4 regions of the Mesorhizobium sp. B2-5-13 genome follow, and region 3 is predicted to be linked to each of the others. Evidence: riboswitches for the same ligand, from Rfam matches in the RefSeq annotation. Region 3 holds a riboswitch; each other region holds the start of a gene.
What was found. A riboswitch is a leader RNA that binds a small molecule or an ion and turns the genes downstream of it on or off. The one in region 3 is predicted to bind cobalamin.

Region 1: it holds a riboswitch for cobalamin, as region 3 does, so the genes downstream of both, bluB (5,6-dimethylbenzimidazole synthase) here and FJ434_RS24290 (CbtB domain-containing protein) in region 3, are expected to answer to the same signal.
Region 2: it holds a riboswitch for cobalamin, as region 3 does, so the genes downstream of both, FJ434_RS12290 (DUF1636 family protein) here and FJ434_RS24290 (CbtB domain-containing protein) in region 3, are expected to answer to the same signal.
Region 4: it holds a riboswitch for cobalamin, as region 3 does, so the genes downstream of both, FJ434_RS04180 (aromatic ring-hydroxylating dioxygenase subunit alpha) here and FJ434_RS24290 (CbtB domain-containing protein) in region 3, are expected to answer to the same signal.

Annotation. Positions count from the first base shown of each region.
Region 1 is NZ_VFUI01000004.1:51,418-56,142, reverse strand. Features, by position in the region: gene FJ434_RS08740 (MFS transporter) at 1-460, opposite strand, end outside; gene FJ434_RS08735 (TetR/AcrR family transcriptional regulator) at 580-1,188, shown strand; gene FJ434_RS08730 (hypothetical protein) at 1,274-2,257, shown strand; partial or broken gene bluB (5,6-dimethylbenzimidazole synthase) at 2,374-2,991, opposite strand; cobalamin riboswitch at 3,102-3,284, opposite strand; gene FJ434_RS08720 (histone deacetylase family protein) at 3,463-4,389, shown strand; gene FJ434_RS08715 (exodeoxyribonuclease VII small subunit) at 4,393-4,644, shown strand.
Region 2 is NZ_VFUI01000006.1:33,039-37,763, reverse strand. Features, by position in the region: gene cobN (cobaltochelatase subunit CobN) at 1-28, opposite strand, end outside; gene cobW (cobalamin biosynthesis protein CobW) at 47-1,084, opposite strand; gene FJ434_RS12290 (DUF1636 family protein) at 1,081-1,515, opposite strand; cobalamin riboswitch at 1,553-1,760, opposite strand; gene FJ434_RS12285 (winged helix-turn-helix domain-containing protein) at 1,790-2,989, opposite strand; gene FJ434_RS12280 (NADH-quinone oxidoreductase subunit A) at 3,325-3,690, shown strand; gene FJ434_RS12275 (NADH-quinone oxidoreductase subunit B) at 3,681-4,262, shown strand; gene FJ434_RS12270 (NADH-quinone oxidoreductase subunit C) at 4,267-4,725, shown strand, end outside.
Region 3 is NZ_VFUI01000020.1:1,970-6,694, forward strand. Features, by position in the region: gene FJ434_RS24280 (MFS transporter) at 1-1,043, shown strand, start outside; gene FJ434_RS24285 (aromatic ring-hydroxylating dioxygenase subunit alpha) at 1,048-2,217, opposite strand; cobalamin riboswitch at 2,360-2,558, shown strand; gene FJ434_RS24290 (CbtB domain-containing protein) at 2,594-2,773, shown strand; gene FJ434_RS24295 (CbtA family protein) at 2,789-3,592, shown strand; gene cobU (bifunctional adenosylcobinamide kinase/adenosylcobinamide-phosphate guanylyltransferase) at 3,585-4,100, shown strand; gene cobO (cob(I)yrinic acid a,c-diamide adenosyltransferase) at 4,102-4,716, shown strand; gene cbiB (adenosylcobinamide-phosphate synthase CbiB) at 4,713-4,725, opposite strand, start outside.
Region 4 is NZ_VFUI01000002.1:179,520-184,244, reverse strand. Features, by position in the region: gene FJ434_RS04190 (DUF680 domain-containing protein) at 1-195, opposite strand, end outside; gene FJ434_RS04185 (DUF680 domain-containing protein) at 267-473, opposite strand; cobalamin riboswitch at 968-1,170, shown strand; gene FJ434_RS04180 (aromatic ring-hydroxylating dioxygenase subunit alpha) at 1,285-2,532, shown strand; gene FJ434_RS04175 (hybrid-cluster NAD(P)-dependent oxidoreductase) at 2,597-3,697, shown strand; gene FJ434_RS04170 (hypothetical protein) at 3,791-4,417, shown strand; gene FJ434_RS04165 (hypothetical protein) at 4,539-4,725, shown strand, end outside.

The DNA of each region.
Region 1 (4,725 bases), on a different contig from region 3:
TGTAGACCAGTTCGTCGGCCGCCGACTCGAAGGCGAAGGCGGTGTTCATCTCGGGCCGGCCCCGGAAAATCTCGGTCCAGCGCGCGCGTATCATGGCCGGCATGCTTGGCATCGCCGCGGCCAGCAATGCCGACACGAATAGCGTCCATATCGGCCAGTCCTGATTGGCCGATGCGATCAGGGCCGTGAATGCGAGCACGGAGATGATGGTGGTGGGGACGACAACCCGCGTCTGGCCGAGGCGGTCGACCAACCTCGATATTTGCGGCGCCAGGAAAGCATTGGCCAAGGCGAATGTCGCCGAAACCGCACCCGCCAGCCAGTATTCGCCACGCGTCTGCGACAGCATCGCCACGATGCCGATCGGCGCCATGGCGATCGGCAGGCGCGCCATGAAGCCGGCGGCGGCAAAGCCCCTGGCGCCAGGAGCGCAAAAGATTTCCGAGTAGGGGTTTTGCATGATCCTGTTCCTCGACAAGGGGCGATTCGACAATTACATACGAGACGTATAAGTGTCAAATAGACCATACGTCGCGTATGTCAATTGGCATACGGAGCGTATGTAGATAAGGCCAGAGCATGCACCGACCCCGCAAGGAGATGATCGCCGAGACGCGTGCCAAGCTGATCGCCGCGGCGCGCCAAGCCTTTGGCACCATCGGTTATGCCGAAGCGTCGATGGACGATTTCACCGCATCGGCCGGACTGACGCGCGGCGCCCTCTATCATCACTTCGGCGATAAGAAGGGACTGCTGCAGGCGGTTATCGCGCAAATCGATGCGGAAATGGCCGCGCGGGTGAATGAGGTCGCGTCGAGGGCGCCGACCCGCTGGCAGCATTTCGTCGACGAATGCACGACCTACATCGAAATGGCGCTGGAGCCGGAAATCCAGCGCATCATGTTCCGGGACGGTCCGGCCGTGCTGGGCGATCCGGCACAGTGGTCGAATGCCAATGCCTGCGTCGGTTCAATGACCGATCATCTGACCGCGCTGCAAGAGGAGGGGGTGGTCGTGCCGGGCCTCGATCCCGAGACCGCGGCGCGGCTGATCAACGGAGCGAGCAGTCAGGCCGCGCAGCGGATCGCCAATTCGAACGATCCCGAAGCGACGTCGAGGAAGGTGGTGGCAGCGTTCAAGCAATTGCTCGAAGGCCTGCTCGAGAAGCCGGAAGCGCGGCCAAACTGACCGCAATCGGGCTCCGCCACCGCTCGCAATTGACAATAGACGGTTTGGGCGCATCCTCCACAGCCACCTCTGGGGGATTCGGGGCATGTGGGATTTCGATATCGGCAGGTCGGTGTCCATCATGATGCGGACCTGGCCTTTCATCGTCTTTCGCATGATCGTCTATTTCGGCATCACGCTGGCCTATATCATGGCCACCGGCGCGGGCGCCTCCGTCGGCTATGGCGTCGGCCATATCTCCACCGATCCCGATGGGCCGTTGTCCTTTGCCATGTGGGGCGGGATTGTTGGCTTCGGCCTCGTCTCGATCGCCGTCTACTGGATCCGCGAATACATCCTCTACGTCGTCAAGGCAGGCCATATCGCCGTCATGGTGCATCTGATCGACGGCCATGACATACCCGACGGCCAGAACCAGATCGCCTACGCGAAAGAGGTTGTGACCGAGCGTTTTGCCGAAGCGAACATCCTTTTCGTTGTCGACCAGCTGGTCAAGGGCGCCATCCGCGCGATCACCGGCCTGCTGGGCGGAATTGCGGCTTTCCTGCCCATTCCGGGCCTGAGCGGCCTGGTCTCGTTCCTCAACACGGTGATCCGCCTGTCGCTGACCTATGTCGACGAGATCATTCTCGGCTACAACATCCGCATCAATTCGTCCTCACCCTTCGAGACCGCACGGCAAGGCGTCGTGCTCTACGCCCAGAACGGCAAGATCATGGTCAAGAACGCAGTCTGGCTGGCGTTGATCATGTGGGGGGTCTCCTTCGTCATCTTCCTGCTGATGCTGGCTCCGGCGGCCGCCATTCTTTACGTCATGCCCGGACAGCTCGCCGGCTGGGCCTTCGTTCTGGCCATTGTCTTTGCCTGGGCCTTCAAGGCGGCGTTCATCGAACCTTTCGCCATCGCGTCCCTGATGCAGGTCTATTTCAAGACCATCGAGGGCCAGGTGCCCGATGCCGCCTGGGACGCACGGCTGGCCGATGCCTCGTCAAAGTTCCGGGAACTCAAGCGCAAGGCGCTCTCCACCTTCGATGGTTCGCGCTGGGGCACGGCCGGCGCGACGCGCTGATCGGCAGGGTTTGCCGGCGCAGCGACGACGGTGTTGAGGCGGGCCACCGTAGATTTGAGCGAGGCTTCACCCTGGCCACAAAAAGTCTCGCTCATGATCAATTCGGGCAGCGGCAGCCGTCGGCCCCAGCCGTGCGTTTCGAGGTCCGGTTTCGGCGCAAACTCCGAGACACGGCCGACGCAGAGATAGGCGATCGGCGTCACGTGGTCGGGGATAGACAGCAGGCTTTTCAGCGCTTGCGCCTCGATGATGCTGACCCAGCCGACGCCAACACCCTCGGCGCGTGCCGCCAGCCAGAAATTCTGTACCGCGCAGACCGTACTGTAGAGATCCATTTCCGGATTGTGCCAACGTCCCAGCGGCGAGCCTTTCGAGCGCTCGTGGTCGCAGGTGATACAGATGTTGAGCGCGCTTTCGCAAATGCCTTCGAGCTTGAGCTTGCGGTAGAGCGCCCGCCGGTCCGCCTCGATTGCCGGCAGTTCCTGTTCGCGCGCGGCAAGGAACAGGTCGCGCACCTTCGCCCGTCGCGCGGCATCGCGAATGACGATGAAATTCCAAGGCTGCATGAAGCCGACCGATGGCGCGTGATGGGCGGCAAGCAGCAGCCGCGCCAGCACCTCGTCGTCGATCGCTTCCGATGTAAAATGGCTGCGGACGTCGCGTCGCGTGAACATGGCGCGGTAAACCGCGTCGCGCGCGATCTGATCAAATCCATTGGCCGTTGGAGCGGTCATAGCTTCCGGCATCGCTTGTCCCCTTGCGATTGCAGCAGTTCAATTCTCAGAGCGTACTTTGTGCGTCCAGGAGGGCGCACGTCGTTCTGATGCCATCCGCCTGACCATGCGGATGACGATGCCTGCCAGGCCGGTCTTCTGGCTCGGGATCAACCCGCGTCCGGTGCCTTCCCGTCATCGACAGTGGCACTTACCGGCGCGGTCCCCCTCACAGCGTTGGGCACGCCACGGTATCAAACCGTGTTCCCGATTCTCCCGCCAGAGCATTTGCAGCCAAGTGGAATCACTTGGCGTCGCAGAATGCGGCTAAAACAAACAGACCGGCGGGCACCAGGCAGTGGCGGCGACCTTACGCCGAAGCGCCGGCGAGGCCAATGCCCGCAGCGACATGAATGGACGCAGCCGTGATTTTCCCCAGCGATCAAGCCGCAACGCATGGCCATCACGGCGCCGGGGCACTAGATAGGGGACATGGTCACTCGTCTCTACACGCACCCGATCTTCCTCGAACACATCACCCCGCCAGGTCACCCCGAGCGGCCCGACCGCTTGCGCGCCATCGAGCGCGTGCTCGACGACGAAGCTTTTGCCGCGCTTGATCGCGCCGAGGCACCGCAAGGCGACGAGGCGACCATCCTCTATGCGCATCCCGCCGATTTCGTCGCGCGCGTGCGCGCCGCCATTCCCGCTGAAGGCCTCGCCCGCATCGACGCCGACACCAGCGCCAGCCCGAAGAGCTGGCAGGCGGTGATCACCGCGATCGGCGCCGCCAATGCCGCGGTCGACGACGTCTTTGCGGGCCGCGCCGACAATGTCTTCGTCGCCGCCCGGCCGCCTGGCCATCATGCTGAAAAGAACACGGCCATGGGCTTCTGCTTCTTCAACACTGCGGCTATCGCTGCCCGCTATGCGCAGAAGAAGCATGGCGCGGAGCGTGTCGCCGTCGTCGATTGGGACGTGCACCACGGCAACGGCACGCAGGATATTTTCTGGGACGATCCCTCGGTGCTATATTGCTCGACGCACCAGATGCCGCTCTATCCCGGCACCGGCGCGAAGAACGAGACCGGCGCCGGCAACATCGTCAACGCGCCGCTGGCGCCGCAGACCGGCAGCGAGGTGTTTCGCGATGCTTTCCTGTCGCGTGTGCTGCCGGCACTCGACAATTTCGCGCCCGACCTGATCATCATTTCGGCCGGCTTCGACGCGCACCATCGCGACCCGCTGGCGGAGATCAATCTTACCGAGGACGATTTCGACTGGGCGACCGGCCAACTGATGCAGCGCGCCGCACGCCATAGCGGCAACCGGCTCGTCAGCGTGCTCGAGGGCGGCTACGATCTGCAGGGATTGGCATTTTCGGTCGGCGCCCATGTCGGGCGACTGATGAAAGGATGAATGATGACTGGTGAGATCAACGAAGACGTCAAGGCGATGAGCTTCGAGCAGGCACTCGACGCGCTGGAGAAGATCGTCGATGATCTGGAGCGTGGCGACGTGCCGCTCGACCAGTCGATCCGGATCTACGAACGCGGCGAGGCGCTGAAGGTGCATTGCGACCGGTTACTGAAGGCCGCCGAGGACAAGGTCGAGAAGATCAGGCTGTCGCGCGACGGCAAGCCGGTTGGAACCGAGCCGCTCGACGCGGACTGAGGTCCGGAGCAGGCTTACCGACTTTTGAACACGATCATGATTGAGGATACAACTCGTCCCGATTGAAACGGACAAGAGGAG
Region 2 (4,725 bases), on a different contig from region 3:
AGGCGGAGGTCGTGGTGAGGATGTGCATCGCGGCCCGTGCCTGAAATCAGCCGGCGAGGATACGTTCGATCGCCGGACGGTTCAGCCCCTTGAGGCCGATGACGACGAGGCGCGAGCGGCGGTCGTCCCCGGCGGTCCAGGCCCGGTCGTAGTAATGATTGACGCGCGGGCCGACGGCCTGCAGCAGGAGCCGCATCGGCTTGCCACCGACCTCGACGAAGCCTTTCACCCGCAGCACGTTTTCCTGTTCGGCGGCGGCGGCGACGCGTTTTGCCAGTTCGTCGGGATTGGCGATCGAGGGGATGTCGACGATGAACGTGTCGAAGTCGTCATGCTCGTGGTCGAACGCGCCGTCATGATGGGATTTTCGGTTCTCGATGTCGTCCTCGACGGCGAGACCGAGCCCGAGCAGTACGGAGGGATCGACCTTGCCATAAGACGTCGGCACGATCTTCACTGCGCGGGCGGAGTGTTCGCCAATGATGGCATGGGCGCGGGCTGAGCCCTCGGCGTCCATCAGGTCGCTCTTCGACAGGATGATCAGATCGGCGCAGGCGATCTGATCCTCGAACACCTCCTCGACAGGATCATCATGGTCGAGGCTTTCATCCCCGGCGCGCTGCGCCTGCAGGGCGTCCATGTCGTTGGCGACGCGGCCTTCGGCAAGTGCGGGACCGTCGACCACGGCGATGACGCCGTCGACGGTCACCCGGCTCTTCACTGTCGGCCACTGGAAAGCCTGGACCAGCGGCTTGGGCAAAGCGAGGCCCGAGGTTTCGATCAGGATATGGTCGACCTTCGGCGTCAGCGACAGGATCTGGTCGAGCGCCGGCACGAAATCGTCGGCGACGGTGCAGCAGATGCAGCCATTGGCCAACTCGACGATGTTTTCCTCTGGGCAGGTGTCGATGCTACAGCCTTTCAGGATTTCGCCGTCGATGCCGATGTCACCAAATTCGTTGACAATGATCGCGATACGCTTGCCGCCGGCGTTTTCCAGGAGATGGCGGACCAGGGTCGTCTTGCCGGCGCCGAGGAAGCCGGTGACGACGGTGCAGGGAACGCGGGAAACGGATGCGGTCATATCAAGTCTTTCAGCATGTCGAGGGGAGGGATGCGGGCCACGAGGCCGCGCTTGAGGCTATCGGGCCGGCCCCGCCAGGGAATGAGGCCGTCGCTGGAGGTGGCGAAGAGTTTCGCGCCAGTGACGAGATCGGCGCCGCTAGTCGTGGTCAGATCGCCGAATACATAGCTCCAGCAGCCGTCACGCAGGATCGCGGCGCTCAGTCGACGTTTGCAATTGCCGAGGCATTCGACGGTGCGGATGCGGATGTTGTCGCCCGAGGCGGCTTGGCGCGTATCTTCGGCCAAAAGTTCGCCGGCCCGGGGACGGGCGTCGGAGCCGCTCTCGTCGCGACAGGAGGCGCAGACGATGACAGTGATGCCGGCCAGGGAATCATCCTCGCCGGACGAAATGTCCATTGTTTCAGCCGAAAAACTGCTGTCGCGATCCAAATCAGGCTCCTTGCCCGGAAAACCCGCCGGGCGATCGGATACTTGCATTCCAGACGGCAGGTCTCCTGGCTCGCGGGTCATCGCCTTGGGTAGCCGCCTTCCCGGGACAATCCCAGTGGCTTTCGGCCTTGGCTCTTCGCTCACAGTTGCGGGGACAGCCGCGGATTTGGGATTTTCAATCCCGCACCGCATTCCCTCTTGGCTCCTCCCTTTGCCGAGAGGAGACCGTCTGGATCCGATTTAGGCTCTTGCGGGCAGCGGTGTCAACGCGAGCTTACGACACCGCGATGTCGGACAGCGCCGGGCCCAGGTCGCCGGCAGGCGTCACTTCGATGCGTTCGAGGCCAAGCCAGCCCTGCATCTGCTTCAATTCCTCGAAGAGCTGAGCGGCGGTATCGGGCGGTGCGCCGGGCTCGGCGTAAGCAGCATGGGCACGCAGGACACTTGCCGGCCGGTCTGCCTTGAGGTCGACGCGCGCCACGATCCTGTCGCCGAGCAGGAAGGGCAGGACATAATAGCCGTATTGGCGCTTGTCGGCCGGCGTGTAGATCTCGATCCGGTAGTGAAAACTGAACAGCCGCTCTGAGCGCGAGCGCTCGAAGACAACGGGATCGAACGGCGCCAGCAGGGCGCGGGCCTCGATCTTGCGTGGCAATCGCGCGTCCCTATAGAGGTAAGCCGGCTTGTCCCAGCCCTCGACGCGGACCGGCAGCAACTCGCCGAGTTCGACCAGTTCCTCCAGCCGGCCTTTCATGTCGGCGGGGGAGAGTCGAAAATAGTCGCGCAGGTCGCCTGATGTCGCGATGCCGTGGGCGCGGGCGGAGATGCGCAGCAATTCACGATGCGCGTCCTCGGCGGCCGGTACTGGCAGGTCGAGAATCGCCTGCGGCAGCACGCGCTCCGGCACGTCGTAGAGGCGCTCGAAGCCGCGCCGGTGCGCCGTGGTGATGCGCCCGGCCCAGAACAGCCATTCGAAGGCATGCTTGGCGTGGCTCCAGCCCCACCAGCCGCCGGAGCCTTTCTGGCCCTCCAGCGCGGAAGCGGCGACCGGGCCGCGCTGGACGACCTCGCGGTAGATCTCTTCTATGTAGGCGGCGTGCTCGCGGCCCCATTTGGCCAGCCCCAGATACATTTCATCGCCTTGCTCGGCGCGCTGCATGCGCCAGCGCATCAGCGGGTAGGTCTCGACCGGCAGGAACGAGGCCTCATGCGCCCAGTATTCGAAGACCGTGCGCTTGCGGGTCACGGCGGCGTTGTCGAGCAAAGCGAGGGGATAGGGGCCAAGACGCGAATAGAGCGGCATGTAATGGGCACGAACCACCGCACTGACGGAATCGATCTGCAGCAGGCCGGTGCGGGACAGAACGCGGGCGAAGTGGCGGCGGTCGGGCGTACCGGCGGGGCGGGGATCGAGAAACCCTTGAGCGGCGAGCGCGATGCGCCGGGCGGCGGCAAGCGAGATCTTTTCCTTCATGCGGATGCGTCCCTGATGGACCTGTCTGGCGTCGTTGCGAGGCGTGATTCCAGCCCATGCTAGCAGGGTTTTGGCGGCAACCCTGTCAGGAGAGAAAAGTGGAGTAAATGGCGAAGGAAATCAAACAGGAGCGTATGGGACCAGTTTCTCCCGGATTGCCGTCCAGCTCGGTGTTTTGAACAAGGTTTGACTTGCTTCACTGGAAGTGCTGCGCTAACCCTCGCCGCGTTGCAGCATAGGCTCCTTAAAACGGTTCAGCGGTTAAACTGTCACGCTTCCGCATTAAGGTCCGGTGCTGTAATCAACGTGGATTGGCGCCAACGGAAAGCCGCTGCATGAACGCACTCCTCAGTTCGTACCTGCCCATCGTCCTGTTTATCGGCGTGGCGCTGGTGGTCGGTCTGGCGCTGCTGGCTGCGCCCTTCCTGGTAGCCTACCGCAACCCGGACCCCGAGAAGCTGTCCGCCTATGAATGCGGATTCAACTCGTTCGACGATGCCCGCATGAAATTCGACATCCGCTTCTATCTGGTGTCGATCCTGTTCATCATCTTCGACCTGGAAGTAGCCTTCCTCTTCCCCTGGGCGGTGTCCTTCTCGAAGATTGGCATGCTCGGTTTCTGGTCAATGATGGTGTTTTTGGCAGTGCTGACCATCGGCTTTGCCTATGAATGGAAAAAAGGAGCGCTGGAATGGGATTGAACGACAGTTCAGGCACCCTCGTCGCGCCGAAGCCCAAGGGTATCATTGATCCCAACACCGGCAAGCCGGTGGGGGAGGACGATCCCTTCTTCCTCGAAATCAACAACGAGCTTGCCGACAAGGGTTTTCTGGTCACCTCGACCGAGGCGCTGATCACCTGGGCGCGCAGCGGTTCGCTGATGTTCATGACCTTCGGTCTGGCGTGCTGCGCGGTCGAAATGATCCACACCTCGATGCCGCGCTACGATTCGGAGCGCTTCGGTGTCGCGCCGCGCGCGTCTCCGCGCCAGTCCGACATCATGATCGTGGCTGGCACGCTGACCAACAAGATGGCGCCGGCGCTGCGCAAGGTCTACGACCAGATGCCGGAGCCTCGCTACGTCATCTCGATGGGCTCCTGCGCCAATGGCGGCGGCTACTACCACTATTCCTATTCGGTGGTGCGTGGCTGCGACCGGGTCGTGCCGGTCGACATCTATGTGCCCGGCTGCCCGCCGAGCGCCGAAGCCCTGCTCTACGGCATTCTTCTGCTGCAGAAGAAAATCCGCCGCACCGGCACGATCGAACGGTAAATCCATGGCCGCATCCCTTACCGAACTGTCGACCTATCTCGGCGAGAAGCTGATCGGCCGCGTCAATGACGCGGTGCTCGCCTATGGCGAGCTCTCCATCAATGTCGAGCCGCGCGACCTGGTCGAAGTGATGACCTTCCTGCGCGACGATGCGCGCTGCCAGTTCATCTCGATCATCGATGTCTGCGGCGCCGACTATCCGTCGCGGGCCAAGCGCTTCGACGTCGTCTACCATCTGCTGTCGCCGAAACAGAATGTCCGCATCCGGGTCAAGGTGCAGGCCGACGAAGAGACGATGGTGCCGTCGATCACCGGCGTTTATCCAGGCGCCGACTGGTTCGAGCGCGAGACCTACGATCTCTATGGCGTGCTGTTCTCGGGCCACCCGGACCTGCGCCGCCTGCTGACCGATTACGGGTTCGAAGGCCATCCGCTGCGCAAGGATTTCCCGCTGACCGGTTTC
Region 3 (4,725 bases):
TCGTCTCGATCCTCTACACCGTCGTATCCATGCTCGGCCTCTCGGTGACCTTGTTCATGCCGATGCTGATCCGCCGCTTCGCGCGGCGCTGGGTCTACACGGCAGGCGCCTGCCTGCTCGCCATCGGCTCGCTGTTCTTCGTCACCCACACGCTCGCTGGACAACTCGCCGGCATGCTGTGCCGCGTCATGGGCGCCAGTGCGCTGTCGATCACACTCAACCTCTACATCATGGACCACATCCGCAAGACCGACTTCATGCAGGCCGAATCGCTGCGCATGGCGTGGTCGATGGTTGCCTGGACGGGCGGGCCGACGCTTGGCATTTTCCTTTATGCGCATTTCGGCATCTATGCCGCGCATGGCGCGGTGGCGGTTTTCGCCATGGCTTTGCTGGCGCTGTTCTGGACCTACCGGCTGGGCGACAACCCGTCGATCCGCCCGGGCAAGACGCGGCCGGCAAATCCGCTCGCCAACATCGGCCGCTTCGTGGCGCAGCCAAGGCTCAGGCTCGCCTGGCTGATCGCCTTCGGCCGGTCGTGCTTCTGGACGACGTTCTTCGTCTATGGACCGCTGTTCATGGTGATCACCGGCGAGGGTGAACTGGCGGGCGGCCTGCTGGTCTCGGCCGGCAATGCGCTGCTGTTCATGGCGATCTTCTGGGGCAAGGCAGGAAAACGCTTTGGCGGCCGACGCACCATGACGTTTGCCTATTTCGCCATGTCGGCGTCGCTGCTGGCGGCGGGCACGGTCGGAGCGGCAGAGCCGTTGCTGACCGGCGCCTTCCTGTTGTGCGGCGCCTTCTTCACCATCGCGCTCGACGCGCTGGGCTCGACCGCCTTCATGCGCTCGGTGCGCTCCTATGAACGCGCGCAGATGGCGGCGGTCTACCGCACATATCTCGACTTTTCCGAATTGACGCCGCCGCTGGTCTATTCGGTGGTGCTGGCCTTCTTCGGATTGGGATCGGTGTTCGTCACGCTCGGCCTGCTGGCGGCGTTTTGTGGCCTCATGACCTGGCGCTACCTGCCTAAATCCCTCTAAAAAATCAGAGCGAAAGCTCAGCATGGCGCTCGCGCACCCAATTGTGGAAGCGGTGCAGCTCATATTCCTCGGGCATCAGCACGCCGGCTGTATGACGCATCGAGCGCAGGCCCTTCTGGTTGACCTCGCAGATCGCGGCATCCTCCTCCAGCACCTGTGTGCCGAAGGCGACGATGTTGTCGATATCGGTGGCGGCGAGCGCCTCGGGCGCGAACAGCCATTCGGCGGTCAATTCGGTCTGTTCGGGACCGAGCGGCACCAGCCGCACGGTCCTGACATAGTCGACATGGCCGACGATGAACATCGAGGGCAGGCTGGTGGCGTAGGTCTGGCCGGCGGTGCGTTCCGCCTGCGTCAAGCCGGGGAAAACCGGCCCATGCGTCTGCCCATCACGCGACCATGTTTCAGCCCCGGCGCGCAGGCCGCCGGAGAATTCCGGCGCATCATTGTCTGCATGGCGCGTCCATTCGGGATCGTCATGCCGGCTCATCAGGCCGCGGCCATAGATCGGCACCAGCCGCGACAGGTCCTTGTGGACGCCCGGGCAGTGCAGGCACTCGTTGAAGTTTTCCCAGAAAATCTTCCAGTTGCAGTTCATCACCTTGCGCAGCACATGGCCTGACACCAGCGTGTCCAGCGGCCAGTTGCCGAGGTCGCCGGAGGCCGGGTCGAAGGATGACTGCACTGAGCCGGCGGCATCTTCAGCAAGATTGACGAAGACGAAGCCCCGCCGCACCGAGAGTACAACGCGGTAAAGCGGGTGGTCGGCCTTGTCGAAGCCGTCAGGCAGCGATTTCGACGGTACACGCACCAGATCGCCACGCAGCGAATAGGACCAGGCATGGTACGGGCAGGTGATCAGCCGCGCCTTCAGGCGTCCTTCGCTTTCCTGGCAAAGCTGCGAACCGCGATGCCGGCACGTGTTGTGGAAGGCATGCAACTCGCCGGCGTCGTCGCGCAGCACAAGGATTTCCTGCGTGCCGACGCGGAAGGTGCGGAATGCCAAAGGCTGGGCAAGGTCGGTCTCGCGGCAGACGAGCAGCCAATTTCTGTACCAGATGGCATCGAGATCACGCTGATAGTTCTCCTGGTCCCAATAGGCCGATGACGGCAGCGTCTGCTCGGTTCGGGTCAGGCCGTTATAGGGCTCGCGCTCGCTGGCATTGGGCTGCATGGCTGGCTTCCTGTGAGGGTTGCGAACCGACACCCGACTAGAAAATTTGTCAATCAGGACGGGATGGAGCGGCTTCGCCGATACGACGCTCCTGCGCTGGCGACTGTCGGAATTTGGTTTGCCGCGCGCGGCGAATTTCCCTATAGTCACCAACGTCGTCGGTTCCTTTTTGGAGCCAAGAGGGAATGCGGTGCGGGCAGGAATTCCTGTCCAATGCCGTGGCTGCCCCCGCAACTGTGTGCGGTAGTCCTCTCCATATGCCACTGAGGGTTTTCCTCGGGAAGGTGGGGAAGGGCGCTTATCCGCGAGCCAGGAGACCTGCCGGCGACAGGAAACTGACTTCGATGCCCTCGGGTGGAGGGCGAAAGGACAAGACATGACTACCGCTTCCGTCTCCCTCGGCGCCTCCGTCTCCTCGCAGTCGCGCTTCATGCAGCTCGCGCTCGCGGCGCTGCTCGGCATGTTCGTCGTCGGCTTTGTCGGTTTCTCGCATATCGATGCGGTCCACAATGCCGCCCACGACTATCGCCACTCGATGGCGTTTCCCTGCCACTAACGAGGATCTGACATCATGAATCTGTTTCGCAACGTCGTGTTCGTCGCGGCGATCGCGGGGCTCGTGGCGGGTGTCGTTCTCGCCTGCATGCAGGCCTATGCGACAGTGCCGCTGATCCTCAAGGCGGAAGTCTACGAACAGGCCGGCGGCGGCCATCACCATGACCACGCGGCTGCACCGGCGGCGAGCAACGATGCGGTGAGCACGGTCGCGCCCGCTGGGAATGCGATGAGTTCTGCCGCGCCAGCACCCGCCGCAGTCACGGCACCGGCGGAGGAAGATGAAGGCTGGGCGCCGGCCGACGGTGTCGAGCGTTTTGCCTTCAGCGTGGTTGCCAATATCGTCACCGGCATCGGCTTCGCGCTGGTCCTGGTCGCGATTTCCGAGTTTGCCGGCGGCGTCGGCAATTGGCGCCAGGGCGTATTCTGGGGGCTGGCCGGCTTTGCCGTGTTCACGCTGGCACCAGGCCTCGGCCTGCAGCCGGAACTGCCGGCGATGCCGGCGGCCGATCTGCTTGCGCGCCAGATCTGGTGGACGGCAACGGCCGCGGCGACCGCTATCGGCCTTGGCCTGATCGTGTTTCGCAGATCGCTACCATTGACCATCTTCGCCGTCTTGCTGATCGTCGTCCCGCATATCGTCGGCGCGCCGCAGCCCGACAGTTTCGAGACGCCTATCCCGGAAGGCCTGCACCATCAGTTCGTGGTGGCGGTGACGGTGACCAATCTGGTGTTCTGGCTGGTGCTCGGCGCGGTCGTGGGCGTGGTGCGCAGGCGCTTCACCGGCACGGCGACCAGCTTGCGCGACAGCTTTGCCTGATCGCGGCAAGCTGACTTTCATCATCGGTGGCGCGCGCTCCGGAAAGAGCGCGCACGCCGAAACCCTGGTGACGGCATTCCCCCCGCCATGGGCGTATGTCGCCACGGCGCAAACCTATGACGATGAGATGCGCGAGCGCATCGCGGTGCACCGCTCGCGGCGCGGTGAGGGCTGGTCGACCATCGATGCGTCACTCGACCTTGCCGAAGCGCTGGAGGCCTTGCCGGATGATCGGCCGGTGCTTGTCGACTGCCTGACGCTATGGCTGACCAATCACATGCTGGCCGATTACGACGTCGAGGCGGAGTGCCGACGGCTGGCCGACTTGCTGTCGCGGCCGCGCGGACCGTGGTTCGTGGTGTCGAACGAGGTCGGGCAAGGCATCGTGCCCGACAATGCGCTGGCGCGGCGTTTTCGCGACGACGCCGGCCGGCTCAACCAGCGGGTCGCCGCGGTTGCCGACACGGTGCTGCTGATGGTGGCGGGGCTACCGCTCAAGGTGAAGTGAAATGACCGATATCGACGACAAGGATGAAGAGCGCCATCGCGCCAAGATGGCCAAGCGCAAGGCGGTGCAGGACGCCGAGGTTGCGAGCAAGACGGTCGAGAAGGGGTTGCTGATCGTCAACACCGGTCCCGGCAAGGGCAAGACCACGGCCGCCTTCGGGCTGGCGCTGCGGATGCTCGGCCACGGCAAGCGCGTCGGCGTCGTGCAATTCATCAAGGGCAAATGGCACACCGGCGAGAAGGATGCGTTTGCCGCCTTCGGCGACCGCGTGGTCTGGCATGCTATGGGCGAGGGTTTCACCTGGGAGACGCAGGACCTGAAGCGCGATATCGCCGCCGCCGAAGCCGCCTGGGCCAAGGCGCTGGAATTGATCGACGATCCCTCGATCAGCCTTGTCGTGCTCGACGAGCTCAACATTGCGTTGCGCTACGACTATCTCGATCTCGACAAGGTGGTTGCGGCGCTGAAGGGCCGGCGCGAGGGTCTGCATGTCGTCATCACCGGCCGCAACGCCAAGCCAGCGCTGGTCGAGGCTGCCGATCTGGTCACCGAGATGGGCGTCACCAAGCATCATTTCTCGGCGGGCGTGAAAGCTCAGCAGGGCATCGAGTTTTAAAAAACCAGA
Region 4 (4,725 bases), on a different contig from region 3:
GCCGAACAGGTTGCGATCGGCGCCGTGCTGGACGGGCTCCTGGCTGGCAGGAGCCGACTTGTCGACCGACGCGGTGTACGAGTTGTCCACCGCGGCGGCAGGCTGGTTGGCACCGTTGGAGCCATAGTTGTCGCTGGCAAAAGCGCTGCCGGAAATGGCCAGAACGGCGGCGGCGGCAATAAGGATCTTGTTCATTTTAGACACTCCTGAATTTCTTGAATTCTACCGGATCGGCGGGCAAGCCCGCCGTCCGTGGGGACAGGCCGTTAGCGGCCGAAGAGGTTGCGATCGCTGCCCTGAGCAGGCGTTTGAGCACCCGGCTCCGACGTCTTGGTGGAGGTGGAAGCGGTGTACGAGCTGTCCACCGCGGCAGCAGGCTGGTTGGCGCCGTTCGAACCGTAATTGTCGCTACCAGCGAAGGCGCTGCCGGAAACAGCCAGAAGGGCGGCGGCAGTGAGAATGATCTTTTTCATTTTTTGGTACTCCAGTATTTTTCCGTCCATCTAGCGGCGTGTCTTGGGATTAAATCGCGTCGTTCGGACAGCCCCGATGTGGGAGAGCACCCTTGCCGTTTCCAATCACGAAGTTGTTCAGCGTGGACCATGACTCCACCACTTGAAATTGTACCAGCGCTTTCCGCATATCTTATTTTCTCTTGTGATATCAGCTGGTTACCTTGAAACAGCATCCTGATCACCAACTGTGTCGGAGGCTCGGCGTTCACAGCGTCTTGCACGCACCGTCAACAGAAACGAACCGTTCAGTTCGATTTTAGACTCCTCTAATAGTCACTTTTTGAAACTGTTAACCTATTTGCTGCCGGCAAAGGGGTCGAAGACGGTGCCGGCGCGGCTTGGCGACAGAAGGCGATTCCAACGGCTACAAGCCTGTCATGACGATCCAGCATGCGTGTCGCGCCGCATGGATGCGATGTCGCTTTCGTGCCGATGTCGCAAAGCCTGTCGTGATTAGATCAGGCATCTCAGGTGCCGCTGCGTGACGACGGAGCGGAGAATTGGGAAGCCGGTCAGATTCCGGCGCTGCCCCCGCAACGGTGGTGGAGTTCAAGTCGCAACGGGAGACCACTGGGCTAAAGCCTGGGAAGGTGTCGCGATGGTCCGCAAGGACAACTCCAGAGCCCGGAAACCAGCCCGAGATCGCTAGAACTCGACTGATCGCGGTGGGCGGTCAAGAGGCGGATGGTGTTTGTCCGGCTTTTCGCCGATCTGCGCCCAGTCCTTCCTCAATCACCACCAGTTCAGTCCTTGAAACTGAGGACAGGACATGGACGCGCGCAACGACATGCTGAGGCTCTTGAGCAGCCGCAGACAAGGCTTTTCGCTGGAACAGCCTTTTTACACCGACCCGGACTACTTCAAGCTGGACATGGAGTTGATCTGGTATCGCGACTGGCTGTTCATCGGCCATGATTGCGAATTGCCCAAGCCGGGCAGCTTCATCACCGTGCAGATCGGCGATTATCCGGTCGTGCTGGTGCGCGATCAGCAGGGCAAGATCAACGCCTTCCACAATTCCTGCCGCCATCGCGGCAGCCGCGTCTGCAATTCCGACAAGGGCACGGCCGCCAAGCTGGTCTGTCCCTATCACCAATGGACCTACGAGCTCGACGGCCGGCTGCTGTTCGCCCGCCAGATGGCCGATGGGTTCGACAAGAGCCAGTTCGGGCTGAAGCCGGTCGCCTGCGAAAGCGTCGCCGGCTATGTCTTCATCTGCCTGGCCAAGGAGCCAGCCGACTTCGCGCCGATGCGGGCGATGATCGAGCCCTACCTTTTGCCGCACCGGCTGCGTGAGGCAAAAGTCGCCTTCGAAAGCACCATCATCGAGAAGGGCAACTGGAAGCTGGTCTGGGAAAACAATCGCGAATGCTATCATTGCGCCGGCAATCATCCCGAACTCTGCAAGACCTTCCCGGAAGCACCGACGGTGACCGGCGTGCAAGGCGCCGACAGCGATCCGGAGATGCTGGCGCACTGGGCGAAATGCGAAGCGGCCGGCCTGCCGAGCAAGTTCCGCATCGATCCGGCCGGCCAGTATCGCGCGACCCGCGCGCCGCTGCTGCGCGATGCCGTCAGCTACACGATGACGGGAAAGCGCGCGGTCGAGAGGAATCTTTCCGACAGCGTTTCAACCAACCGCATCGGTTCGTTGCTGCTTTACCACTATCCGACGACCTGGAACCACATCCTGGGCGACCACGCCGTCACCTTCCGGGTGCTGCCGATCAGCGCCACGGAAACGGCGGTGACGACTAAATGGCTGGTGCATAAGGATGCGGTCGAGGGCGTCGATTACGATCTCGCAGAACTCACCCATGTCTGGACCGAGACCAACGACCAGGATCGCCGCATCGTCGAGGAAAACGCCTTCGGCATCCTGTCGCCGGCCTACGAGCCAGGCCCTTATTCGGAGCTGCATGAGGGCGGCGTGATCCAGTTCGTCGAGTGGTACGCGTCCTTCATCGGGCCACGGCTTGCCGAAGGCGCCCGGCCGGCCCTGCGCAGCGTTGCCTAGGCATATCGCTAAAGACGGCGGTTTTGGGCATGCGCAGAACAAAAGGGACAAGAGGATGAATGCGATGACGGACCTCGGCCTCTATCGCCATCTCGACCAGATGGCGCCCTGGAACGACAGGCTGCAGGTGCTGGAAGTGACCGGCGTCACCGACGAGGCGCCCGACGTGAAGACCTTCACCTTCCGCTCCGACAACCAGACCTGGTTCCGCTACAAGCCGGGCCAGTTCGTGACGCTGGAATTGCCGACACCGGACGGGCCGCTGATGCGCACCTATACGCTGTCATCGTCACCGTCGCGGCCATTCTCGATCGCGGTGACGGTGAAGGCGCAGGTGGGCAGCATCGGCACACGCTGGATGTTCGATCACCTGGCGCCCGGCTCGCACGTCAAGGCCTATGGACCGGGCGGCGACTTTTCACTGCACAGCCATCCAGCGGCGAAATATCTGTTCATCTCGGCCGGTTCCGGCGTGACGCCGATGATGTCGATGCTGCGCTGGCTGAACGACTGCGCGCCATGGACCGATGTCGGCTTCGTCAACTGCGCGCGGCGCCCGGAAGAGATCATCTTCCGCAAGGAGCTGGAGCTGCTCGGCGGCCACATGCCGGGCCTGTCGCTCGGCTTCATGATCGAGGAACGGTCGAGCCGCGAGGGCTGGTATGGCCATATGGGCCGCATCGACGCTATCCGGCTGCCACTGCTGGCGCCCGATTTCCGCGAACGCGAAATCTTCTGCTGCGGCCCCGATCCCTTCATGCGCGCCGTGCGCGGCATGCTCGAAGCCGCCGGCTTCGACATGGCAAAGTACCATCAGGAGAGCTTTGCCGCGCCGACCGTTGAGGAAATCCCGGCGCCATTCGCGGCGCCGGCGCAGGACGGTGTGGCTGTCCCCGTCGAAGCCGCAACGCCGATCCGCTTCGCGCTTTCGGACGTCGACGCCGACTGTGTCGCCGGCCAGACCGTGCTGCAGACGGCGCGTGCTTCGGGCGTGCGGATACCGGCGGCCTGCGAATTCGGCCTGTGCGGAACTTGCAAGGTGAAGAAAGTCTCCGGCAGCGTCGAGATGAGCCACAATGGCGGCATCCTCGATCACGAGATCGATGATGGCTTCATCCTGGCCTGCTGTTCAAAGCCACTGTCGGCACTGGAAATCGAGGCTTGATCCGCCCTATGACGGTTCGCAGCAAAGCGACGAGGACGACCAGGGATCTGGCGGCGAGCGGCGGCGGCCGAATTCAGCGGCGTCGGCGTGCTGGTGCCGTCGCCTGCGGACCGCATCGCGCTCGCCATCGCGCATGGCGGGCTCGACGCCCACACGCACAGCGATTGGCTGGTCGATTGCGCTGTAGCCATTCGCGCCGGCGATGTCGACTGGGACGTGTTCCTCGACGTTGTCGCCAGGCGTGGCCTTGCCGTGGCCGCGGCGGTGGCGCTCTCCTACCTCGCGCTCGATATTGGCGCGGCGGTGCCGGACAGGGTGCTGGCGCGCGTGCTTGACATGGCCGACCTCACCGGCCTTTCGCGCTGGTCGGCGGTGCTGCAGGCCAAGCCGCGAACCGATTTCGGCAGGCTGGCCTGGCTGTCGCGCGGCTTTGCCAAGCAGTTGCGGCTGAGACGCAAGAGCGGCCGGCTGCGGCAGGAGCCGCCCGCCAGGGCATGGCGCGGCAAAGCATGGCGCGGCGGACCGACCCGCCGCGAGCCGCCAGAGGGACCGTCGCCCCTGGTCTTCTTGCAGACCATACCTTGCCCGCCGACGGTGGGAGAGATGATGCTGGACATCACGGTCAGGATCAGCGTTCCGCCGGTCCGGCGCCGCATCGGCGCGCCTGCGGCCGGTTCCCACGTTCGCGGCCCTGATCCCCGCAAGCATCCAGGCCGATAGCGACGCGCCGTGCAATCTGTGGCGGTCAAGTGGCGTTCAACCGCCAGGTTAGAACACCCTTAACTGCTGTCTGCTAGAAACTCACCGATACTGGTTGTGCCGGTGATGAAAGCCCATTTGCATGAATGCGCCGCTCGTTGCTCAGGGCAAGCTGGCAAGCTTCAAATCCAGCAAGGCTGTATTTCGACTCGTCGGGCCGGCTGTCGCAACGTTGTTGATCACCATTTATGCGGTCGTCGTCTCGCTCTTCGTGGTGCCGAGCAATGTAGACGTGTCCTGGCTGCTGACGGTTGGCGACCGTGTCCTCA